Regions from separate parts of the Pseudobacteroides sp. genome, predicted to be linked through region 3. Evidence: riboswitches for the same ligand, from Rfam matches in the RefSeq annotation. Region 3 holds a riboswitch; each other region holds the start of a gene.
The links. A riboswitch is a leader RNA that binds a small molecule or an ion and turns the genes downstream of it on or off. The one in region 3 is predicted to bind cyclic di-AMP.
Positions count from the first base shown of each region.

Region 1: it holds a riboswitch for cyclic di-AMP, as region 3 does, so the genes downstream of both, VIO64_RS16510 (peptidoglycan-binding domain-containing protein) here and VIO64_RS03805 (C40 family peptidase) in region 3, are expected to answer to the same signal.
Region 2: it holds a riboswitch for cyclic di-AMP, as region 3 does, so the genes downstream of both, VIO64_RS04010 (SH3 domain-containing protein) here and VIO64_RS03805 (C40 family peptidase) in region 3, are expected to answer to the same signal.
Region 4: it holds a riboswitch for cyclic di-AMP, as region 3 does, so the genes downstream of both, dapB (4-hydroxy-tetrahydrodipicolinate reductase) here and VIO64_RS03805 (C40 family peptidase) in region 3, are expected to answer to the same signal.

Region 1 is NZ_DATCTU010000104.1:15,391-21,092, forward strand. Features, by position in the region: gene pfkB (1-phosphofructokinase) at 1-862, opposite strand, end outside; gene VIO64_RS16500 (hypothetical protein) at 1,088-1,225, opposite strand; gene VIO64_RS16505 (hypothetical protein) at 1,297-1,470, opposite strand; gene VIO64_RS16510 (peptidoglycan-binding domain-containing protein) at 1,661-2,596, opposite strand; cyclic di-AMP (ydaO/yuaA leader) riboswitch at 2,647-2,786, opposite strand; gene VIO64_RS16515 (mannose-1-phosphate guanyltransferase) at 3,056-5,500, shown strand; gene VIO64_RS16520 (RluA family pseudouridine synthase) at 5,535-5,702, shown strand, end outside.
Region 2 is NZ_DATCTU010000025.1:4,146-9,847, forward strand. Features, by position in the region: partial or broken gene VIO64_RS04000 (IS3 family transposase) at 1-168, shown strand, start outside; gene VIO64_RS04005 (GNAT family N-acetyltransferase) at 487-1,002, shown strand; cyclic di-AMP (ydaO/yuaA leader) riboswitch at 1,095-1,238, shown strand; gene VIO64_RS04010 (SH3 domain-containing protein) at 1,240-2,235, shown strand; gene VIO64_RS04015 (DNA internalization-related competence protein ComEC/Rec2) at 2,349-4,703, shown strand; gene VIO64_RS04020 (YheC/YheD family protein) at 4,982-5,702, shown strand, end outside.
Region 3 is NZ_DATCTU010000020.1:29,366-35,067, forward strand. Features, by position in the region: gene VIO64_RS03800 (amino acid adenylation domain-containing protein) at 1-3,215, shown strand, start outside; gene VIO64_RS03805 (C40 family peptidase) at 3,355-4,005, opposite strand; cyclic di-AMP (ydaO/yuaA leader) riboswitch at 4,010-4,162, opposite strand; gene VIO64_RS03810 (MerR family transcriptional regulator) at 4,332-5,096, opposite strand; gene VIO64_RS03815 (hypothetical protein) at 5,505-5,660, shown strand.
Region 4 is NZ_DATCTU010000062.1:24,896-30,597, forward strand. Features, by position in the region: gene VIO64_RS09680 (L-lactate dehydrogenase) at 1-800, opposite strand, end outside; gene VIO64_RS09685 (GGDEF domain-containing protein) at 1,038-1,658, shown strand; sodium ion sensor (DUF1646 type) at 1,715-1,768, shown strand; cyclic di-AMP (ydaO/yuaA leader) riboswitch at 1,880-2,015, shown strand; gene dapB (4-hydroxy-tetrahydrodipicolinate reductase) at 2,176-3,036, shown strand; gene VIO64_RS09695 (DUF2294 domain-containing protein) at 3,114-3,476, shown strand; gene VIO64_RS09700 (5-(carboxyamino)imidazole ribonucleotide synthase) at 3,645-4,814, shown strand; gene purE (5-(carboxyamino)imidazole ribonucleotide mutase) at 4,824-5,318, shown strand; gene VIO64_RS09710 (DUF3360 family protein) at 5,356-5,702, shown strand, end outside.

The sequences.
Region 1 (5,702 bases), on a different contig from region 3:
CCGTAAATTGGGTGTTGGACACTGCACAAGCTGTTGCAAATCTCATCATATCATCCCTTGAATACCCCTGTATAATGCTTAGTGCAACACCGGCAGTCATGGAATCTCCTGAGCCAATAGCATTCACAACTTCTACCTTGGGTGGTTTAGCATGTATTTTAGAGTATCTATCAACCAGCAATGCTCCGTCAGCTCCCATTGAAGCAATAACAGAGCCAACCCCTGAATTCAAAATATCGCTGCATGCATTTATAATATCTTCTTTTCCTCTGATGCTTTTACCTGAAGCCTGTGAAAGCTCCCTGGTATTTGGCTTGATAAAATTCGGTCCTGCCTTTATTCCTTCTTTTAAGGCATCACCGCTTGCATCAAGGATTGTAACAACCCCAAGAGGTTTAGCCATGTCAATTAATATTTTATAAAATTCCACCGGTATTCCTTCAGGAAGCCCGCCTGTGCATACCAATACACTGGTACTTTCCAATACAGTTTTAAAATCTGTCAGAAATTGATCCATATCCGATTCTTTAATATATGGCCCAAACTCCAGAATTTCTGTTTCAGTCATGCCTGCTTTGTCAATTATATTTATGTTTGTTCTGGTTTCACCATCCACCTGGATAAACCTGCTTTTAATCCCGCGGCTTGCAAGGCTGTCACTAATCCACCTGCCGGTGTCCCCTGCAATAAAACCTGCAGCATAAACCTTGGCTCCTAAAATGGACAACACCCTGGATACATTTATACCCTTACCCCCAGGCGATTTAATAATATTTTTTACCCTGAACATGGACCCGGCCTTAAATTCATCAATAAAATAAACTTTATCCAATGCAGGGTTAAGAGAAACAACTGTTATCATAATACCGTGCACCTCTTAAATAATAACTTTTAATCTTTGCAACTATGCGTTTTGCAATAATAATTCTATATATTTGTCATATAAATCATACTACTATAAAATCAATATGTAAAACTAATTCTATCTGAGTTAAAATAATGTAAGATTGGAATTGCTGTAAAATCAATAGAATAAAATAACGAACTGAATCATTATCTTGAACCAGTTCGTTATTCCATACATCAATTATTTGTTTTTCTTCTTGTTTTTTACTTCCCGGTACTTATCGGCCATATCTTTGTCAATTTCATTTTCACCAAGCTGATCGTTGGCTATATCAGGCTGAATACCCTTATTTTTTTTACCTTTTTTATTGTTATCCACTTTTATCCTCTCCTTAAATCCTTGCTGCTTATTCACCAATTTTTATTTCTACAGTAACGAGTACGTTATTATTATTTGCTTCTTGGGTCATTTTCATCCCAAAACAGCCTTATAACTTTTGTAGAATTTCCATTTTTTATATCCTCTTTTGTAGCATTTTCTCCTAGCTGTTCATCATTAATGCCGGGTGCTACGGTAGGACCCATTCCTGTTTCTCTAACCTGTTTACCCCTTCTATCTCTCATTTACCATCTCCTCCTATCCACTCTTAAAATCGACTTTATATAAAGTATTTCTGTTCTTTTGCATATATTTATATATATAAATATAACGAACTATTTAGCAATAAAACCAATAATTTATAACTAAAAAGTTCGTTACATTTAACATATCCAATATTAATTAATATATTCAGAATCAAACAAATAACCTTTGCTAAAAATTCCCTTCGAGCCATTGAAAGGCTTTTGAGACCATCTTCTGGTGATTGGCATCAACTTTATTGCTTCCATGGGTCTTGCTGTTATAAAAGTGAATATCAAAATGTCCATCCATACCATTATTCTTAACCATATCCAAATTTAAACCTGTACCATATCCGCCGCTTCTATATGAAACATTAGCATTTACAGGTTCACTGTCTAATCCGGCATGTGGCATACCGGCCATTGATGCAGGTATCTTTATTCCGTCTATAGTTACAATAACTGCCCTTCTGTTCCAGCTCCACTGATCGCCATAAATACTTTTGAGAATATCAGTATCCTTTTTCGTAAGAGGCTCACAATCAGCGTGATTATAACCATAACTTCTCAGCACCTTAAAACTTAAGCCTGTATCAATATCAAAAACAACAGCTTCGGTTTCACGGGCAAAGATATCCTCCACACCACCAAACCATGGAATTAAGGACCCTCCCCTTTCATACTCAGCTCTTGAAGAAATTTTAGGTGCAGGCTTTGTCTCACTGTCTGAAGTAAAATCGGATGTTTTCATAACTGTTAAATTGTTTGTTGCACTAGCTGCTACTTTTTCTGTTGGTTTACTGCTTGTCATCGCAGCACCGTCCCTTGATAAAGCATCATTGATAGCTTTATAAGTTTTTGGCCCTACAATGCCATCGGCTTTTAAGCCATATTTTTTCTGGAGCTTTAATACGGAACTTTGAGTCACTGATCCAAAGTAGCCAGTGCTCTTTAAATTAAAATATCCGGCCTGCCTCAGATTGTTCTGGAGTGTAGTAACTGCCGTTCCCTTTGAACCTTTTTGAAGATTTGATGATGCAGCTTGAACATTTACAGGATTTGCATAAATTCCTGCAGACAGTCCAATAGCCGCAATAGAACTGAACAACACCTTTTTGCTAATCATAAATTGTACCCCTCTCTTGTAGTTTACATAAAGCTTGAAATACACAATACTTTTTCTGTAAACTCACTGCCTACGAGGTTAGTTGACGGGTTAGGTAGAAGAGACACCCTTTACGCAAATACGTAATTTACCCCAAAAATTAGGTCCCCCGTTTCTTATATAAGATTTAAGAATTAGGCTATTTAATTTTAGCACTATCAGTTTACATAATAAAGGTGTAATTGGTGGGCAAAAAAGTGAACTATTGTTTATGAATAATATTTATTTTTCTGAGTGATGAAGGATTTTTATTATTTATATTGAATATACATAATTGATGATTATTTTCGATGACCGAATTCCTTTCATATTGCATTATATCTACAAATGAATAATTTCGGATAGCTTAATATATAGTACATCTTATAAGTCTGCTTATTTTAGGGCATAATATTTTACACTGGTGAAAGGGTGATCCTAATGAAAGCAATAATTATGGCTGGAGGAGAAGGCTCAAGGCTGCGTCCCCTTACTTGTGACTTGCCAAAACCCATGGTCAATGTTGCTAACAAGCCAATAATGGAGCATATAATAAACTTATTGAAACTGCATGGCATTACTGAAATAGGTATTACATTAATGTACTTGCCGCAAAAGATAAGGGATTACTTTGGAAATGGCTCCAGCTTTGGAGTTAATCTTCATTACTTTACCGAAGATACTCCATTAGGTACCGCCGGAAGTGTTAAAAACGCCGGTGATTTTCTTGATGAAACTTTTGTTGTTATAAGTGGAGACTCACTTACAAATATCAATCTCAAAAACGCCATAAATTTTCATTACTCAAAAAAATCCAAAGCCACCCTTATCCTCACAAAGGTTGACGTACCTCTTGAGTATGGTGTAGTACTGGCTGATAAGGAAGGACGTATAGAGGGCTTTTTAGAAAAGCCAAGCTGGGGAGAAGTTTTCAGCGATACCGTGAATACAGGTACATATATTTTAGAGCCAGATGTTTTAGATTATTTTCCTTTTGGCAAAAAGTTTGATTTTAGCCAGGATTTATTTCCAATGATGTTAAAAAAACATGACCCCCTTTATGGCTATGTGACTCATGACTACTGGTGCGACATAGGTGACCTTAATGCATATTTGCAGGCACATTATGATATTTTTCAAGGCAAAATAAATCTTCTCAATGATTATACCGAAATAAAAAAAGGCATTTGGGTTGGATCGGGTACCCTTATTGAGCCTAATGCAATGATCAGCGGCCCCTGTATAATAGGCAACAATTGCCGTATTTCCAACAGTGCCGCCATAGAAGATATGTGCGTTATAGGGGACAACAATGTAATCGAGGGTGAGACCTCAATAAAAAGAAGTGTAATTTGGGATAGCAATTATATAGAGTACGGTTCTCAAATAAGAGGCTCAATAATTTGTAACAAGGTTAACTTCAAGCACTATGTCTCAATATTTGAAAATGCTGTTATCGGGGATAAATGTATTGTAAATGAGAGGGCTATAATAAAGCCCGGAATAAAGATTTGGCCTCAAAAAACCATTGACCCCCTTGCAATTGTTGACAGAAACATGGTCTGGGGTTCTAAACACAATAAGTCCATCTTTGGTGAAAACGGTCTATCAGGTATTATAAATGTGGATATATCACCGGAGTTTGCTTCACGTCTAGGTGCTGCGTACGGCTCCATTTATAAAAAGGGTTCGAAGGTTGTTGTAAGCTCTACCACATCCAATTCAGCCAGGATGTTCAAGCATGCTTTTGCAGCCGGCATTTTGTCCGTTGGCGTGGAGGTATTCAACCTGAGCAGTCTCCTTACTCCCATATCCCGCCATGCCATTAATTTTCTGTCGGTAGAAGGCGGAATACATGTAAAACTCAGCAATGACAACCCAAACAAGCTGCGTGTGGATTTTATGGACTCCAAAGGAGCCAGCATAAGCAGAATTACTGAAAGAAAAATTGAGAACGCCTTTTTCAGGGAAGACTTCAGACGATGCTCCGGGGAAGAGATTAGCAGACTGAATAATATTACTGATTTTAAGAATTATTATGTACGCTCTATATTAAATGATGTCAATACTGATGCCATAAGGACTTTTCCTCAGAAGATATGCATAATCTCCCCTTCCGATTTTGTTATATCTCTTGTGGTCCCTATGCTTCAAGACATCGGCTGCAAAGTTGTAAGCTTTTCTTCAAGCTTTAATGCTAAGAAAAGAATAATCGAGGAAATCGAAAAAACAAATGCGGACTTTGCTGCATTCATTGACAGCAATGGTGAAACCCTTTCACTTATTGATAAAACAGGCAATGTTATAAATGATGACTTGTTTCTTTCTCTTACATCACTTATAATGTTTAAGAATATGGCAAACTCAAAGGTTGTTGTGCCCATTACAGCCCCGTCAATCATAGAGGCTATGGCAAAGAAATACAATGGCAATGTTTTAAGAACCAAGACCTCTCCTCAGGCCGTTATGGAGCAAATGCTCAATCACAACCTTTTAAAAACCAGAGAAAATATGTACCAGTTCCTGCTCAATTTTGATGCATTGGCTGGGCTGGTCAAAATTATAGAATATTTATGCAAGAATAAAACCCATCTTGCTCAGGTCATTGAGGAAATACCTGCTTTTTATGTCAGTAAAAAGAAGATCTTCTGTCCATGGGAATTAAAAGGCAAAGTAATGAGAACTCTAATAACAGAAAAGAACGATGAAAAAGTAGAGCTTTTAGATGGGGTTAAGTTTATAATGGAAAGCGGATGGGTTCTTGTTTTGCCTGATGCGGATATGCCTCTTTGCAGAGTTTACTCCGAAGGTGATACACCTCAGATAGCCGAATCGATATCGGAAAAGTATCTGGACAAAATAAGGACAATTATTAATACTAGATAGGTAATATTTTGTCATTACCAGGCAAGGGAGTAATATGCGTTCGATCACTGTAAGCGGCAAATACATAAATAAAAAACTGGAATATGTAATAAGAAACGAGTTTCCAAACATGCCTGCAAGTGCAATGTTTAAGGCGTTCAGAAAAAAAGATATACGGGTAAACGGAGTCAGGGTAAAAGAAGATTACCTGGTTAACCCGGGT
Region 2 (5,702 bases), on a different contig from region 3:
AAAAAAGATATAATTCATGGAAGAAAGTTCAAAACTCGTGAATAAGCCAAACTAATAATTATTGAATATATTGAGACCTTTTATAATTTCAAAAGAATACATTCAGCATTAGGTAATATGTCACCAATAGAATTTGAAAAGGAATATAGGAAGAAACATATAGCTTAGGGTTAAACTTTAATGTTATATAAGAATAAAGCATTTCTTACTGTATTGATTCCAAATATTACACTATTTTATATTTAATCCCGTTGAAGAGGCGTGTGTAAAAGGTTGCAAAATAAATTTTAAGAAAAGTTATGAAAAATCGAGATTTCGCAAGCTTTTATGTGTCTAATTTAAAATATACACTCCAAAATGGAAGTTATTCAATTAATAGGATTGTTGGTAAAGACCTGGGATGCTTAATTTGTTCAAAAGAAGGACTTTAGCAAAAAAATGTCGAATAATTTATAAATAAAATTATCCGGAGGTATTATGCTTTCGATGAATATACAAAGCCAATACGTATATTTAAAGGATATATCTTATGATGATATTGAAAAAATTCTCAAATGGTATAGCCGGGTAGATCATTTTAAGTATGCCACAGGAAAAGATATACCTGTTGAAATAAACGAGTTGACCTCAATATATAAGGAGTCGGTTGAATCGGATAGCGAATTTTTCACAGGGATTTATAAAAAAGACAGTAATCAAATGATAGGAATACTAAAAGGGAGACTAGAGTCTACACATAAAAATAAAGTTTGGATAAGAACAATTGTCATAGACCCTCACCACCAAAGAAAAGGATATGGGAGGGAATCTGTGAGACTAAGCCTTTCTTATCTTAAAGCTAAAGGAAACGCCTCGGAAGCATATTTAGCGGTTGCTGAAGAGAACGTTAAGGGCAGACAGTTTTGGGAGGCATTAGGGTTTGATTTTTATAAAAAGATGTTTAGTTGTGTGAAAATTGCCGATAAACAATGTGAAGTAGTAATAATGCAAAAAAAACTATAAAAAATTTAAATACTTTAAATATCAATAAGATTTTACCAAGGTTTGATTTGACAAACTATGTCAAGATGTATATAATATCATTGAAGTAAAAACTTAATAAATAGCTGAATCTTCCCTTGGGATAGGGAAGTACGGAGGAACCAATATTTTTGGGGTTAATCTATCAATAGATAGTAGGGGTGATCCTATTACCCGAACCCGACAGCTAACTTCGGAAGCTATAAATAGGAGGAATATATGTTTAGTTTCAAAAGGGCACTTACTTGTGTAAGTGTGTCTCTAGCGTTGTCTTTTGCAGTAGCAGCATATGCCGGTGCAGAAGGTAACCAAACAGGTGTTGTTAAAGGTGACATATTAAATATCAGAAAGTCACCAAGTACTTCTTCAGAGGTTCTCGAACAGTTAGAAAAAGGGATGAAGGTTACAATTATCAGCAGTAGCAACGGATGGTACAAAGTATCATACAATGGTATTACTGGGTGGGTTAGCAGTGAATTTGTTACTGTAAAGCAAGTTTCATCCAGCTCAGCAACAATTAATGAAGATGACGTCAACTTAAGAGAGAAGGCAACTACTGATGCTTTAGTACTTAAAACATTCAGCAAAGGAACAAGTGTTAGTGTATTAAGTTCTTCAGACAACTGGTATAAGGTTCGTACTTCTGATGGGAAAATAGGTTGGGTTTTCAAAGATTTTGTCAGTGTAAAATCAACTGGTTCCAGTACTGTCAGCCCTACAAAATCATCTTCAGCTAAAAAGACTACATCAAGGGGTACAACAGAACAACAAAGAGATATCTCCCAATCAGATGATGACGGTAAGGAAGATGCAGTTACTGATTCTGTGTCCGATACCCGCCAGCAGCTTATTGCATATGCAAAGAAGTTTCTGGGTGTGAGATATGTTTATGGTGGAAGTTCACCAAAAGGGTTTGATTGTTCCGGCTTTGTTTTATATGTTAACAATCATTTCGGTATTAACTTGGAACGCGTTGCGGCCGACCAGGCTAAACAGGGAACCAAGGTAAGCAGAGCGAACTTAAGACCTGGTGATCTTGTATTCTTTGATACAAATGGTGGAAGAAATTATATTAATCACGTAGGAATCTATATTGGTGATGGCATGTTTATTCATGCTTCATCAGGTTCGAATGCTCGTAAAGTTGTTATAAGCAATCTGGGTGAAGGTTTTTATTCCAATGCTTATATGAGTGCAAGAAGGTTTTTGAAATAACAACACCAAATCATGGAGCTCCTTTAACAAGGAGCTTTTTTTACTGTCTGAGAAATTATGGTGTATACTACACTACAATCTTGTGAATATTGAACAGGAGGAATACTGTCAGTATGAAAAGACCGTTATTGTTATTTTCACTGTTCCTTATTGTGGGTATTTACGTTGCTCAGTTTGGCAATTTGCCTCTATTCATTATGACTTCAATGTTGGTTATGTCTGCTCTTTCGATTGTTTATCTTCATAACAAGAAAAATATTGTTATTCTTATAGGTGCATTGATTTTCTTCTTTGCAGGTGCAGCCGAATTCACAGTAATAAATAAAATCACTCTTGATAAATTCAAGGAATTTTCAGGTAAAGATATGCAGGTATTAGGATTTGTATGCACAGAGCCGGATATTAAAGAGTCTAAGACGGTATACACGGTCAGAACTGATGAGATAAAATCAGAGGGTAAAAGCTTTAAGATAAAGGGGAAGCTTCTTGTTACTGTTCCAAATAAGGATGATACACCGATTTTGGAATATGGGATGGATTTGACTGTTAATGGGAAAATCAGCATTCCTGACGGTAAAAGGATTCCAGGAGGTTTTGACTACAGAAGGCACCTGTTAAAATCAGGAGTTTCAGCAACGGTTTATACAAGGGGTGATAGTATTAAATTTATGGATTCCTCCAGTGTAAACCCCTTTGTTAAGGTTGGGATGGATTTAAGAAAACGGATAATAGGAACAATAAAGCCATGCCTGCCCAAGGAACAAGCTGCACTCCTTTGCGGTATGCTGATAGGATTTACCGAAGATATGAGTGACGAAATGGTGGATGCATTCAGTGATGCCGGTTTGTCACACTTAACTGCAGTTTCAGGTATGAACATCGCCTTTATAGTTTTTCCTCTTGTTTTTGTTTTCAAAAGGATGAGGTTATCGCAAAAGGCATCTAATATCACCATAATTGGTATACTTATCATGTTTCTCTTCATAACAGGGTTTTCACCATCAGTTACAAGGGCTGTAATCATGGCTGTAATAATTCTTATAGGCCAGCTTTTAAGAAGAGAAACGGATATATATACAAGCATATCATTTGCATTAATTCTTCTGCTTTTATACAATCCATACACATTGTTTGACATAGGGTTTCAGCTCTCCTTCGCAGCTACACTTTCACTGGTGCTGTTTTATAAGTACATTAAGAGTAAGCTGGATTTTAAGTTCTTACCTTCTTTTGTTTCAGATGTTATGGCGGCTACCCTAGCAGCCCAATTGGGTGTAGTTCCTATTAGTACTATGTATTTCAATAAAATCTCCATTATATCGCTGATTTCAAATCTAGTAGTTGTTCCTCTGGTTGAGGTCATAACAATACTTGGCATAATAATGGTTATTATAGGGCAAATAAGCACTTTTCCGGCAGAGTTGTTAGGACTGGTATGCAATACATTTCTATCATTTATCCTCTATGTAGCAAAGATATCATCCGAAATACCTTTTGCGGTGATAAAAATAACAACACCTTCAATATTTGGGCTACTAATCTACTATTTGTGCATTATATATTTCCTATGGCTTAAGCCTACATATGAAATAAATCTAAAGCCAAGGTATTATGTCATATCTATATCGATAATTACTTTGATATTCACTGTAACTTCTTTTATTCCGAAGGATTTGAAAATTGTTTTTATTGATGTAGGTGAGGGAGATTCCCAACTAATAGTCACAAGTGATGGCAAAACCATACTTGTAGATGGAGGAGGATTTGCCTCAAAGACAGATTTTAAGCATAATATGGGGGATTATGCGGTGGTCCCGTTTTTATATGACTATGGGGTTGCAAGGTTGGATATGGTCATTTCAACTCACGGTGATGATGACCACCTTCAGGGGTTATTGACGGTCTTTAAGGATATAAGGGTGGATAACCTTATAATAGCTGACGGTATGGATTTAAAGCCTTACGTGGGCCTTTTGAAACTTGCAGAGGCACAAAAGACATCTACTAAAATGTGTAAGGCTGGAGATGAAATTGTTTTGGACAGTGATACCAGGATTAAAGTTATAAGTCCCATTGACGGCGTTAAAATGACCAAATCCCCTGAAAACAATGGTGCCCTTGTGTTTAAACTCAATTATAAAGGTGTAAACGTCCTTTTTACTGGTGATATTGAAAAGGAAGCAGAGAAAATATTATTGGACAACAATGCGGATCTGAAAGCGAATGTTTTAAAAGTTGCACACCATGGGTCGGATACATCTACAACTGAGGGCTTTCTAAATGCTGTTGGCCCGAATGTAGCCATCATCAGTGTTGGGAAGAATAACAGCTTTGGGCATCCTTCAAAGCATGTTATTGATAGGCTTCAAGCTAAAGATGTAAATATTTTAAGGACAGATATTCACGGAACAATCATTATGAGTACAAACGGTAAGGACATCAGGGTGTGGAAGACTTTAGAAGAATAGTTTCTTCAAAAATGTTTTAATAATTTCCAATCTGAAAAGTGTCATATTATGTTAATCCAGCATACTTTATAGTGTTAGTATATTATGTAAATCTAATGAATTGCAGCACAAGACTTGTGATTTATTTGTATTTAGTATTCATATAATCAGAAGATTTAAATATATATAGATAGGTTAAGATGAATAGATTAGATAACCAAATCTTATATTTGGCAGAACAGATAACGATAACATTAGTCTTCAATTTTTAGGAATTTATATAAGGTTGGTGTAAAGAGATGTGGGTTAAATTTAAACTGGAAGCATCAGAGCAGGAAATTATTTTTTTACCCCTGTCAATGATCGGTGCATATCCCAAAAGAATTTTTGTGTGCTTTGGAGGGAAAACTGTAAGTACAGCGGTAAAGTATTCGGAATTTTTTGACCTTAATGTAAACAGTACATATGATGACCCTTCGATAATTGGAATGTCCATTGGTTTAAGAAATAAACTGCTATTACCTGAGATATTGACTTACAGAATAGGTATTGAGAATAATGCTATTGCCATAGGCCCTGTTATAGGGCTTTTATTGGGAAATCAAATTCATAGGTACAATCCTAAGCATATGGAAAAATACACAGACAGGTTTGGAATTTATGATAAGGTCGGAGGGCTTATTTACGCATTTTCTCCCAGGACAATTAATTGGAAGGAGCGTATAGCATTCGGCCTTTACTACGATAGCGTATCAAAATGCTGGGAATATGGCTTTTTTCCGCTACCTGAAGTTATATACAGGAGGGATTTTCACTCAAGCCCCAATGATATAAAAAGGCTCATAAAGGAGACCGGAGGAAGGTTGTTTAACTCATGCAGGTTTACAAAGTCTGATCTCTTCTCATATATTAATAAAAATGACGAATTACGGGATTATCTACCGCCAACGCAGCTGACACAGGATATTGACCAGGTGTTTGAATTTATTGAAAAACAATCAGGGGTCATATTGAAGCCGA
Region 3 (5,702 bases):
CCATTGGAAAACCTATACCGAATAGACGGGTATACATATTGGATAAAGACAGGAAACTTCTGCCCACAGGTATTCCGGGGGAATTGTGTATAGAAATAATTGATTCGGTTTGCGGGTATATTAATGAGCCAGATCTTACAGCTAAAAAATTTATAGACAATCATTTTAAGCATGGAACCAAGCTTTATTTAAGTGGAGACCTGGCAAGATGGCTTCCGGATGGCTCCATAGAGTTTTTGGGAAGGTTGGATCAACAGATAAAAATAAGAGGATACAGGATAGAACCGTCAGTTGTTGAAGGCTTATTGATGAATCACAGTGATATCAAAAATGCACTTGCTATTTGTCATGGAGATGAAATAAATAAGTACTTATGTGCTTACATAGCATCTGATGCTGACATAGTTATTTCTGATTTGAAAGATTATCTCAAAAGACTTCTCCCTCACTATATGATACCTTCTTGCTTTATGATTCTGGAGTCTTTCCCAATAAACCGTAACGGAAAGATAGACAGAAAGGCATTGCCATGCCCCAGTTTTACAGAAAATTTGGAAGAAAATTTGGAAGATAGGTTTATTGAGAAGGGCGCTTTTGGAAAGTTAACTGAAATATGGAAGCGTATTCTTGACGTTGCAAAAGTTAGGGAAAGTGATGATTTCTTTGAGCTTGGAGGACATTCACTAAAAGTATTAAAGGTTGTGGTTGAAATTAACAAAGCCTTCAATGTGAAGGTAACTGCACATCAGCTTTTTATGGCAAGGACTATAAAAGACCAGGTAGATCTCATTGGAAGATGTGAAAATATCGACTACATTCCAATAAAAAATATTGAAACAAGAGATTTTTATCCCACATCATCCGCTCAAAAAAGAATTTATGCGATTCAAAATATGAATAGGACTAACACAGCTTATAATATGCCTTTTGCATATTATATAAAAGGACAGGTTTGCATCCAAAGTCTCAAGACCGCTTTTAATAAACTAGTGAAAAAGCACGAGATACTAAGAACTGATTTTCACATTGTGGATGGACAAGTTGTACAAAGGGTTAGGGATGAGAATGAAGTAAAAATCGAGTTTAGAGAAATGGATTTAAAGAATTATGATATAGAAATAATCATGGAAAGCTTTGTTAGGCCATTTGTGATGAATCAGGCTCCTTTGTTCCGGGTTGAAATCGCAGGTATTGGCAGCTGTGAGTATTTACTCCTATTTGATGCACACCACATAATTATGGACGGGACCTCTCTAGAAATATTCTGGCAAGATCTTTCCAGAGCATATGCTGGTGAAGATATAGGCAGCCTCAAGGTTCAATATAAGGATTTTGCTTCATGGCAGATTAATGAGTTGGTATATGGAAAACTTAAAGATCAGAACAAATATTGGTTGGAGCAATTTGCACAGGAAGTTCATCCTCATGTACTGCCGTGTGATTATGAAAGGTCTGAAATCAGAAGCTATGAAGGAGAAATTTATTCATTTAGATTTGATGAACAATTAACCCAAAGGATTCAAACATTTGCTGAAACTCATAACGTATCTGTAAACATGGTGTTGTTTGCAATATATAGCATATTGCTGGCTAAGTACTCGGGTCAGGAGGACATAATTGTGGGTACTCCCGTTTATGGCCGTAGTCATGGGGATATTACAAATTTAATAGGCATGTTCGCAAATACCATTGCCATAAGGTGCTATCCAGCTTGGGAAAAGCGGTTTGAGGGCTATTTGAAGGAAATAAAGAATACCATTCTAAAAGGGATGGAAAACCAGGATTATCCATTTGAATATCTGGTGGAAGGAGCTAATTATAACAGTTCGTTAGGATATAATCCATTATTTGATACTATTTTTGCCATGCAGAAATTTGAGATTGAAAGCTTCAAATTTTGCGGTCTGGAAATAACTAAGGTTAAAACCCGTCATAAGAAATCCAAGTTTGATTTAAGCTGGTTTGCTGTACTAAATGGCAATTGTATCGATTTTGATATTGAATACAGTACAGAGGTATTTAAAATAGATTCCATAAAAAGGGCTGCAATTGAATATGAGCAAATTGTGAGGGGGCTTATTGAGAAGCCGCAAACACTTATTGGAAATATTATAGAAACAGGTGAGGTTAGAGAGGCAAGAACAGCAGAAACAATAGTGTATAAGGCAAAAAAGGAAAGTTCAGTTTCAAAAAGATATGAGACTAGAAATTATGGACTAAAATACTTGCCAACCAATATTGTTGAAAAAAAGCTGATAAATATATGGAAGGAAGTACTTGATATACCTAAGGTTGGAATTGGCGATAACTTTTTTGAGCTTGGAGGCCATTCACTCAAAGCCATAATGCTTATGCACAGGGTAAAAAAAGAGTTTTCTAGAGATATCCCTGTCCACGCATTATTTCAGTATTCTACAATAAAAAGCATGGCGGAGCTTATTGCCGATGATAGAAATAAAGACTGGGACCATGTTGTTGGCATTAGAAAAAATGACAGCTGTAAAAAGGTTTTTTGCATACATCCTGCACCCGGGACGGTTATATGCTATTACGATCTTGCACGATACATTGGTGGCGATTGGAGCGTTTATGCTCTTCAGTCGAAGGGGCTGGAAAAGGATCAGAAACCTCATAAAAATGTTCAAGAGATGGCACAAGCCTATATCAAGGAAATAAAAGGAGTCCAGCAAAATGGACCGTATGCCCTTATTGGGTGGAGTGTTGGAGGACAGATAGCTTACGAGATTGCAAGGCAATTGATATGTATGGGAGACGATGTAGAGATTCTGGCATTACTGGATACCGATCCGGTATTTATAAGGAGGAGCAGACTTTTAAGCTTTGTATCCTTATTTAAATATTCTGCAGCTGCAATGATCACACATAGAAAAATTGTCTGTAAAAATTTAAATATATCTTCCTTTGGTTTAACAGCACTTTATCGAAGATTGAGAATGTGGCTCTCATTGACACTTGCTGTAATAAAATACAGGCCTGAGTCACTTGACATCAGCGGCAAAGCTGTCCTGTTTCAGACTGAGGAAGGAAGAAAAATTGAAGAGAAACTAAAGGACAAATCAAGGAGTATAGGGAGCTTTATTGATGGCTTGAAAATTGTACCGATAAAAGGGGGGCATCTTGCAATGTTAAGTGAGCCAAATGTTAGACTTTTAGGTGATGAGTTAAATAAATACCTGAATAAGGTTGATAATTGAATTAAGCTAATGTATGATTAAAGAATTACTTACGCTTTTGATCGTGCCTAAAGTGAATATTATATATCAAATATTATGTAAAAAGGTAAGGAGAATGAGACATGATATAAGCTTGCATACTCCTTACCGTATATTTTAATTAAGCTAAAATTCTTTTTGCACCAATATAACGCGGAGCAAAGTAACTGTTGCTGAGATCCGTTATAGAGATTCCCATACTTGAGCTCGCGTGAATGAATTTATTATTACCCAGGTAAATACCTACATGTGAAGGTCCTGGTTTATAGGTTGAAAAGAATACAAGATCACCTTGCTGTAAATTTGCTTTATTCACCCATGTACCCTCGGTGTACTGTACAGCAGTTGTTCTCGATAGTGCTATATTGTTTTTTTGCATTACATATTGGGTAAATCCCGAGCAGTCAAATCCTGACGGAGATGATCCGCCCCATAAATATGGGACACCAATATAGGTTTTTGCTGTTTGTGATATCCTGTCAACCTTAATTTCTCGTGCTGTTTTACGGCCCACAACACCATCCTGGGATAGGTAGTTATCCTTTTGAAACTTTATAACCGTTTGCTCTGTATAACTTCCAAAATACCCGTTTGGTTCTCCTATAAAGTATCCCAGGCTTTTCAAATCCTTTTGTAGATTTGTAACTTCAGTACCACTTTTTCCTTCATAAAGCAAAATACCGTCAGTATAATAATCGGCATGTGCCGTACTTATAGAAAAAGCCAATATCATGGCTAAAAAAGCCAACATAATAAAAAACTTCTTTTTCACAATGATTTCCTCCTCTCAATGCCTACGAGGTTAGCTGTCGGGTGCGGGATGAGTGGTATCCCTACTGCTTTTATTAAAGTGTAATATTGGCAGATTAACCCCAAAAAAATGTATCCCCCGTTCCTTCACTTTATAAAGGATTAGGCAACTATCAGGTTCATGTCTCGAATATGGATTATAAGTGACATGCATGCTATATTCAACCTGTAATAAATGGGTTGGAAACAATGGATAAAAGTGCTATCCCATATGCAGGCAGCAAAAAACCCCATGCCCAAGCATCTTGAATACAGATATTAGGGCATGGGGGTATGCAATACTTAAGTCTAAATCTTTGTTCCGGTGTAAATCAAAACAGCATCTCTTAAAAATACCGCCAAACCAGGCTGTTCTTTGTCGTAATAGGCTGTAAATCTCTCATCATCGATATACATTTGAGCAACACCTGCATGTGCTTCTTTTGTATAGCTTCCCCATGCAAAGCTAAGCCATTGGCGGTGTAAATCTGCAGCCTTTTGTGCAAGTTCACCGGCTGGATCGCCTGTTGCAAATGCTGCCTTCAGTGTATCAATAATGTCTGTGCCTAACTTTTCAAATTCATCATACTGCTCCTTGGTCATATTTTTAAATATTTTATTTGACCTTTCAGCCTGCTCGTCTCCATATTTTTCTCTGACTTCTTTTCCGTATTTTTTCTCATTCTCTTCAATTAATTTCTGTTTAAAGCCTTCGAATTTTTCCTTGTCACTCATCATTATTCTCCCTTCTGATTCTGCTATTGTTTTGTCAACATTAGCAATCAACAAGTCTAATTGTTCCCGTTTTGCCAGAAGTTTTCTACGATGTTCTTGCAATGCTTCAGTGCTGTCAAATGACGGTGAAGTTAAAATATCTTTTATATCTTCCAGGCTTACACCCAGCTCTCTATAAAAAAGTATCTGCTGAAGCCTTGATACTTCCTGCTTTCCATAAATTCGATATCCTGAAGAATTGACCCTTGCCGGCTTAAGGATGCCTATTTCATCATAATAACGTAATGTCCTAGAGCTTATTCCCGCCATTTTCCCTAGCTTTTGTACTGTATATTCCATACAATCACCTCCTGACAATACTACTATACACCCTTACGCAGCGTCAATGTCAATATGGGTTTCCTCGAAGCAACATAAGCATGCAAAGGCTTTTTGTGATGAGAAGCCAACATAGGGAACATTATGAAATTCCATGCCAAAGACCATCAAGTGTTCCACCCGTTAAAATAAATCATTCTGCCAAACTTATTATCTATTCCAATTTTTCCAGTCTGACCACTTCCATGTGGCAAAAAGTATAAATGTAATTATTATTAACTCCATTAAAGACTCTCCTTTAGGGCTAAAGGGATATGTTTAATAGGTATAGGGTAAAACCCCTATCCCCTGTTAGCATAGCATATATAATTGTATATCCTTGGAAATGATGATAGAATTAAATAAAGTATTTTTATAAAGGTGATGTAAATGGCTTTAGTGCATGAGTTTGTTCTTTTAACTCAAGAAGAATGCCAAGAAGAGGTTATTCTTAATGATATAAGAGCTAATAAAGATGTTCTTGAAATACATGATGATATAATACTATACATATTTGACTCCTTAAAATGGGTTCCACAGGCTTGAAATGGATGTTCAGGAGAAAGGAAGTATGGTTTTAACTATCAT
Region 4 (5,702 bases), on a different contig from region 3:
ATACCATAATTGCCATTGATAACTGTGCTAACTGTTCTTATTGTGTTTTGATCCTTAAGTAAAGATTCAAGAATCGTGTTGATTGAAACAGCAATAGCATAGTATGTAGCACCCTTCCTCTTGATAATTTCAGCTCCAGCAGTTTTAACATCTACCATAATAGCTTCCTTATCTGCTTCACTTATACCATAAGCCGGATCAGCAAAATACTCGTTAATGTTCTTTCCTGCGATATGAGTTGCACTCCAAAGAGGCAGCTGAGAATCGCCGTGTTCACCAATAATATATCCGTGAACATTTCTTACGTCCACATCAAATTTCTCACTGAGCAAATATCTGAACCTTGAGCTGTCAAGTACTGTTCCTGTTCCCAATACTCTTCCTGCAGGCAAGCCTGACCACTTTTGTATCTTGTATGTCAGAACGTCTACGGGGTTTGCTACTACAAGGATTACTCCACGAGTATAATACTTCATGATATTGCTTGTGATTTCCTTTGCGATTGCTACATTTTTCTTCGCAAGGTCAATACGTGTTTCACCTGGCTTACGATTTGCTCCTGCTGTAATAACTATCACATCACAATCCGCAACGTCGGAATAATCTCCGTCATAAACCTTCATCTGTCCTAAAAATGAAAGCCCATGATTAATATCCATCGCTTCACCTGCAGCTTTTTCTTTAGCTACGTCAATTAAAACCAATTCGCTAACCATTTGATTAAGTGATAATGCGAATGCTGCTGATGCACCTACAAAGCCGGCACCAATAATTGCTACTTTTGATCTGTTCTTTCCCATTTTAAATCCTACCTTTATATTTATTTCACTTTAATTTTATTCATTATAACAACATATTTAGTAAACTACAATAATTCTACAAAAATTTTTTCTGTTAAAATGAAAGTTATTTTTTTTATGGTTTTATTTTTGCTTTTTCGGGCCAATATAATAATAGCAATTTATATATCAAATGATATTTATGTTGACATATATATATAAATTTGATATACTGGTATATACAGGAGGGTATTATGCATGGAAGCTAATCTAGTAACAAAAGAAGAGTTTATCGCAAAGGTTGAAGAGTTAATAGCAAATGGTGATGGCCCCTTTAGTATAGCAGTAGCTGACGTTGATAACTTCGAAAATATAAATAAAATATATGGCTACCCTATTGGTGATGAGGTAATTAAAAAACTCCTGTCAGTATTTAGACAAAATTTATCCGGCATTGATCTGATTACCCGTCATGGCGATGAACTCAACATACTCCTTGTAAAAAAAGGTTCTGAAAGAAGCTTTATGGAGATGGAAGAAATAAGACGATATCTTTCGGACAATACATTTAATCTAAGTTATAAAGACAAGACAGAAAATGTTTATATAACTGTTAGCTGCGGGATAGCAAGCTATCCAAGAGATTCAAAAAATCCAATAGAGTTGTTCAGGGTGGCTGACAGTGCCATGTTCAGGGCAAAAAAGCTAGGTAAGAACAAGGTTTGCTTGTCCGAAGTAGAAAGCATGGTATTAAAATCCAGTTATTTTACGAAGACACAGGTTGACAGACTTGCCGAACTATCCAAAGAGACAGAAAAAACTGAAGCTTTCCTTCTTCGTGAAGCTTTGGATGATTTGTTTAAAAAACACAGCAAATAATAGTTATTGTTTACTCTCTCAAATGTAAGTTTAGTAACGTTTTAATAAGTTTGTTCGGTTGGATGGTTAAAGCCATTTTCAAGAGAATCAGGCTTCTGGGGTGGGAAGCTTATATTGGTATTAGTGCATATAAGTTTTCTACCCTTTTATATACTATTATGAAAGGCAACCAAAGTAACCAACACTTTACATTTGTGCTTTTCGTATATTTAAATTTAATATTTTTAGCTTCGCTGAGTCCAGAAATGGAGCGGGAGAACCAATTTATGGGGTGAGTCCGGCATGTTGTCCGGTAGGGTTAAGCTCTTTCGACCCGAATCCGTCAGCTAATCTCGTAAGCGTTGGAAGAGAAGGTGATTGATATGCTCTGATTATACCTTTTATTTGGTATACCCGTTATTGACGGCATACGCTATGGATACTTCTCCGTAGCGTTTTTTATTTTAATAATGATCTTACTCCTACAATTTAATCACGTTCAATTTTTAGTAAAAATAATGTATCGGAGGTAATTATTATGATTAGAGTTTGCATATCTGGACTTGGAAAAACAGGTAAGGAAATAGCTAAGGTTTTAATGGAGCAAGAAGATATAAAGCTTGTATCAGCAATTTGCAGCCCCAGTAGCGATAAAAGCGGCAAGGATTTGGGGGAAGTCATAGGCAGTGGCAGAACAGGAATTATTGTAGAAAGCTCAGACAATCTGGAACAAGTTATTTTCAGAACAAGGCCTGATGTGGTTGTAGACTTCTCGAGCCCTGAGGCAGCATTGAAAAACGCCAGGGTCTTTTCAAGAATGAAGGTAAATATCGTCATTGGTACAACAGGGTTTTCCAAGCTTGGCTTAAAAAAGCTTCTTGTACTTGCTACAAAACATAGAAATGCTATTGTATACGCACCAAATATCACCTTGGGAGTAAATGTTCTTATGCTTCTTACAAATTTGGCATCCAATATATTAAGCAACTATGATTTCCAAATTACAGAAATCCATCATAAGCATAAAAAGGATGCTCCATCAGGCACCGCGAAAAAGATAGCTGTTGAAATAGAAAAAGGCCTCTTGGCTTCAGGCAATTCAGTTGGAAACATTGATGTGCCAATCACAGCTGTAAGAGCCGGAGGAGTCGTAGGAAAGCATGAAGTTATGATCATCGGTGAAGATGACAAAATAGAAATTTCCCATGAGTCCTTCTCACGAAGAGCCTTTGCTCTTGGTGCTCTGCGTGCAGTCAGATTTGCAAAAGGTAAATCAGGCTACTTTGAAATGAGTGACGTCCTTAATCTAAAAAAAGTATTGGGAGATTATCTTGAAAGTGAAAACAACTCCTTTAAGGAACGCTATACAATATTCTTAAATAAAAAAATTATGGTGTGATTTTTTACCTAAATGACTATTGATTTTTATTTTACCTCATGTTATAGTTTCTATAAGCAAGTGTAGAGGTTGATAATATGACTAAGGGCCAGGCTCAAGCAAAAATAAGCGAAGCAGTAAGCAAGTTTGAAATTGAATTCATGGGCAGGGGTCCAAAGCAAATAAGAACTCTTATCATCCAAGACTTGATTATAGTAAGACTCAAGGGCTTTTTAAGCCAATCTGAACAAAAGTTGGCAGATAACAGCCAAGGAGTTGAATTACTTAAGAAAATAAGGGTAATGCTTTTTGAAAGTGCAAGAAACTATCTGGAGGTTCTTATAAAAGAAGTTGTGGATGTACACATTATAAGCACACATTCCGACGTCAGCACTAAAACCGGAGAAAAAATCATAGTAATAACTGTGGCAGAGAACCTTGAAGACAGATTTGACAAATAAAAAATTTTAAATTGGAAGACCATATAAAAGGTTTAAATAACCAGTTGTAGTGTAAGCCAGTATTTACCTTCTCTCTTTAGAGATGTAGATATTGGCTTTTATTATTTCAATAAAAGAGTGGGCAGACCACAGAATTCATACAAATGAAGTTTTGATAGGATGATGATAATGTCAATGAATAAACACAAAATACTGCAGCCGCCTTCAAGAATAGGAATTATAGGCGGGGGGCAGCTTGGAAGAATGATAACCGTTGAGGCCAAAAGGATGGGGTATCATGTGACAATACTTGACCCAACACCTTCCTCTCCTGCTGCACAGGTAGCGGATAAACAAATAACCGCTTCATTTTCGGACACAAGTGCCATTAAAAAACTTGCTGAAGATTGTGATGTTTTAACATATGAGTTTGAGCATATTAATGCTGATACACTAATTGATCTGGAGCTGGAGGGATATAATATTTATCCCTCCGGCAAGTCCCTAAAAATTATACAAGACAAATACATACAGAAAGCAATGCTAAAAGATGCTGGTATTCCAGTACCAGATTTTATTGCCATAAATAACTTCAATGATGTGTTAAATTGTATTGAAACACTTGGAATCCCATTTGTACTAAAAACCCGCTCAGGAGGTTATGACGGAAAAGGCAACAGCATAGTAAAGTCGATGAAGGAAATAGAAAAATCACTGGATGAATTCAAAGGTTTTAGTTTAATGGCAGAGAGATTTATTGAATTTGAGCGTGAGTTATCCATAATTGTTGCCCGTGATTTAAATAACAATTATGCTTTCTATCCAATAGTTGAGAATTTTCATGAAAGCAGTATACTTCGAATGACAAAAGCACCCGCATGCATAGATAATGTTTTAGCTAATAAGGTAAGGAATGTATCAAAAATGGTGCTGGAAAATGTTGATGATTACGGTGTATTTTGCATAGAAATGTTCCTCACCCCAAATAATAAGATATACATTAACGAGATAGCACCACGTCCTCATAATTCCGGTCATTACACTATTGAAGCATGTGTTACATCACAGTTTGAGCAATTGGTCAGAGTCATAACTGGAATGCCTTTAGGTTCTACAAAACAGAACTATCCTTGTGTTATGGCAAATATTCTCGGAAGCGATACTGTAGAAGGACAATATGGCTTTGAAGGAATTGAAGGTGTACTTTGTGAAGGTGATATTCATCTTCACCTATACGGTAAGCAGACCACCAAAAAAATGAAAAAAATTGGGCACTTAACTGTTCTGAATAATTCTGTTGAAATTGCAGAAGAAAAAGCTTTGAGAGCTTTGGAAAAAATAGTGGTAAAACCTTTATAAGGAGAAGATATGAAATATTTAAATAACTATTATAATGGGCCTACAGTTGGAATAATTATGGGAAGCGATTCCGATTTTCATGTAATGGCTGGTGCTGCCAAAGTACTTAAAGAATTAGGTATAGGATTTGAGATAAATGTCGTATCTGCTCACAGGACACCTAAAAAAATGTATGATTATGCCACTTCCGCAGAGGAAAGAGGCATTTCAGTTATAATAGCAGGAGCAGGAGGATCTGCACATCTTCCCGGAATGGTCGCATCTCTGACATGTATTCCGGTAATAGGTGTACCGGTTAAGTTAAAAAGCCTCGGCGGAATGGACTCACTGCTTTCAATAGTTCAGATGCCTGCAGGTATTCCTGTGGCCACAGTTTCTATAAACGGCGGCACCGCTGCCGGGTTGCTTGCTGCAAAAATGCTTGGAGTGGGTAATAAGAATATCCGAAAGAAAATAGATTATTATATGAGTAAAATAGAAGCAGAAAGTGAAACAAATTTATGATTAAGGGAAATTGCCTCTTAGTTTTGGAGGGACGAGGATGAAGAACGAAAATTTACGCCGGGAATTACTGGATGAAGATTTGTTATCGTATAAGCCAAATAAATGGAATATAAATATACCATTTAAAGATTATAGATTTAGAATTGAAGATATTATACCTGCATTATCCGGTTCCATAGGCAAGGTTTCACTTGTTGCAGCATTTGCTGTGGCCTGGGCAGCTGGTTTTAATATAAGTGATCCTTCATTCGTTACTGAAAATGTCAGGCTTGAAATAGTGATTGCCAGTATCCTCACAATAATATTCTGTGCTTTTTTAAACCCTTATGCCGGACCACCTGGAACACTTGCTCCACTAATTCCAATAATTCCAGTAATGATATC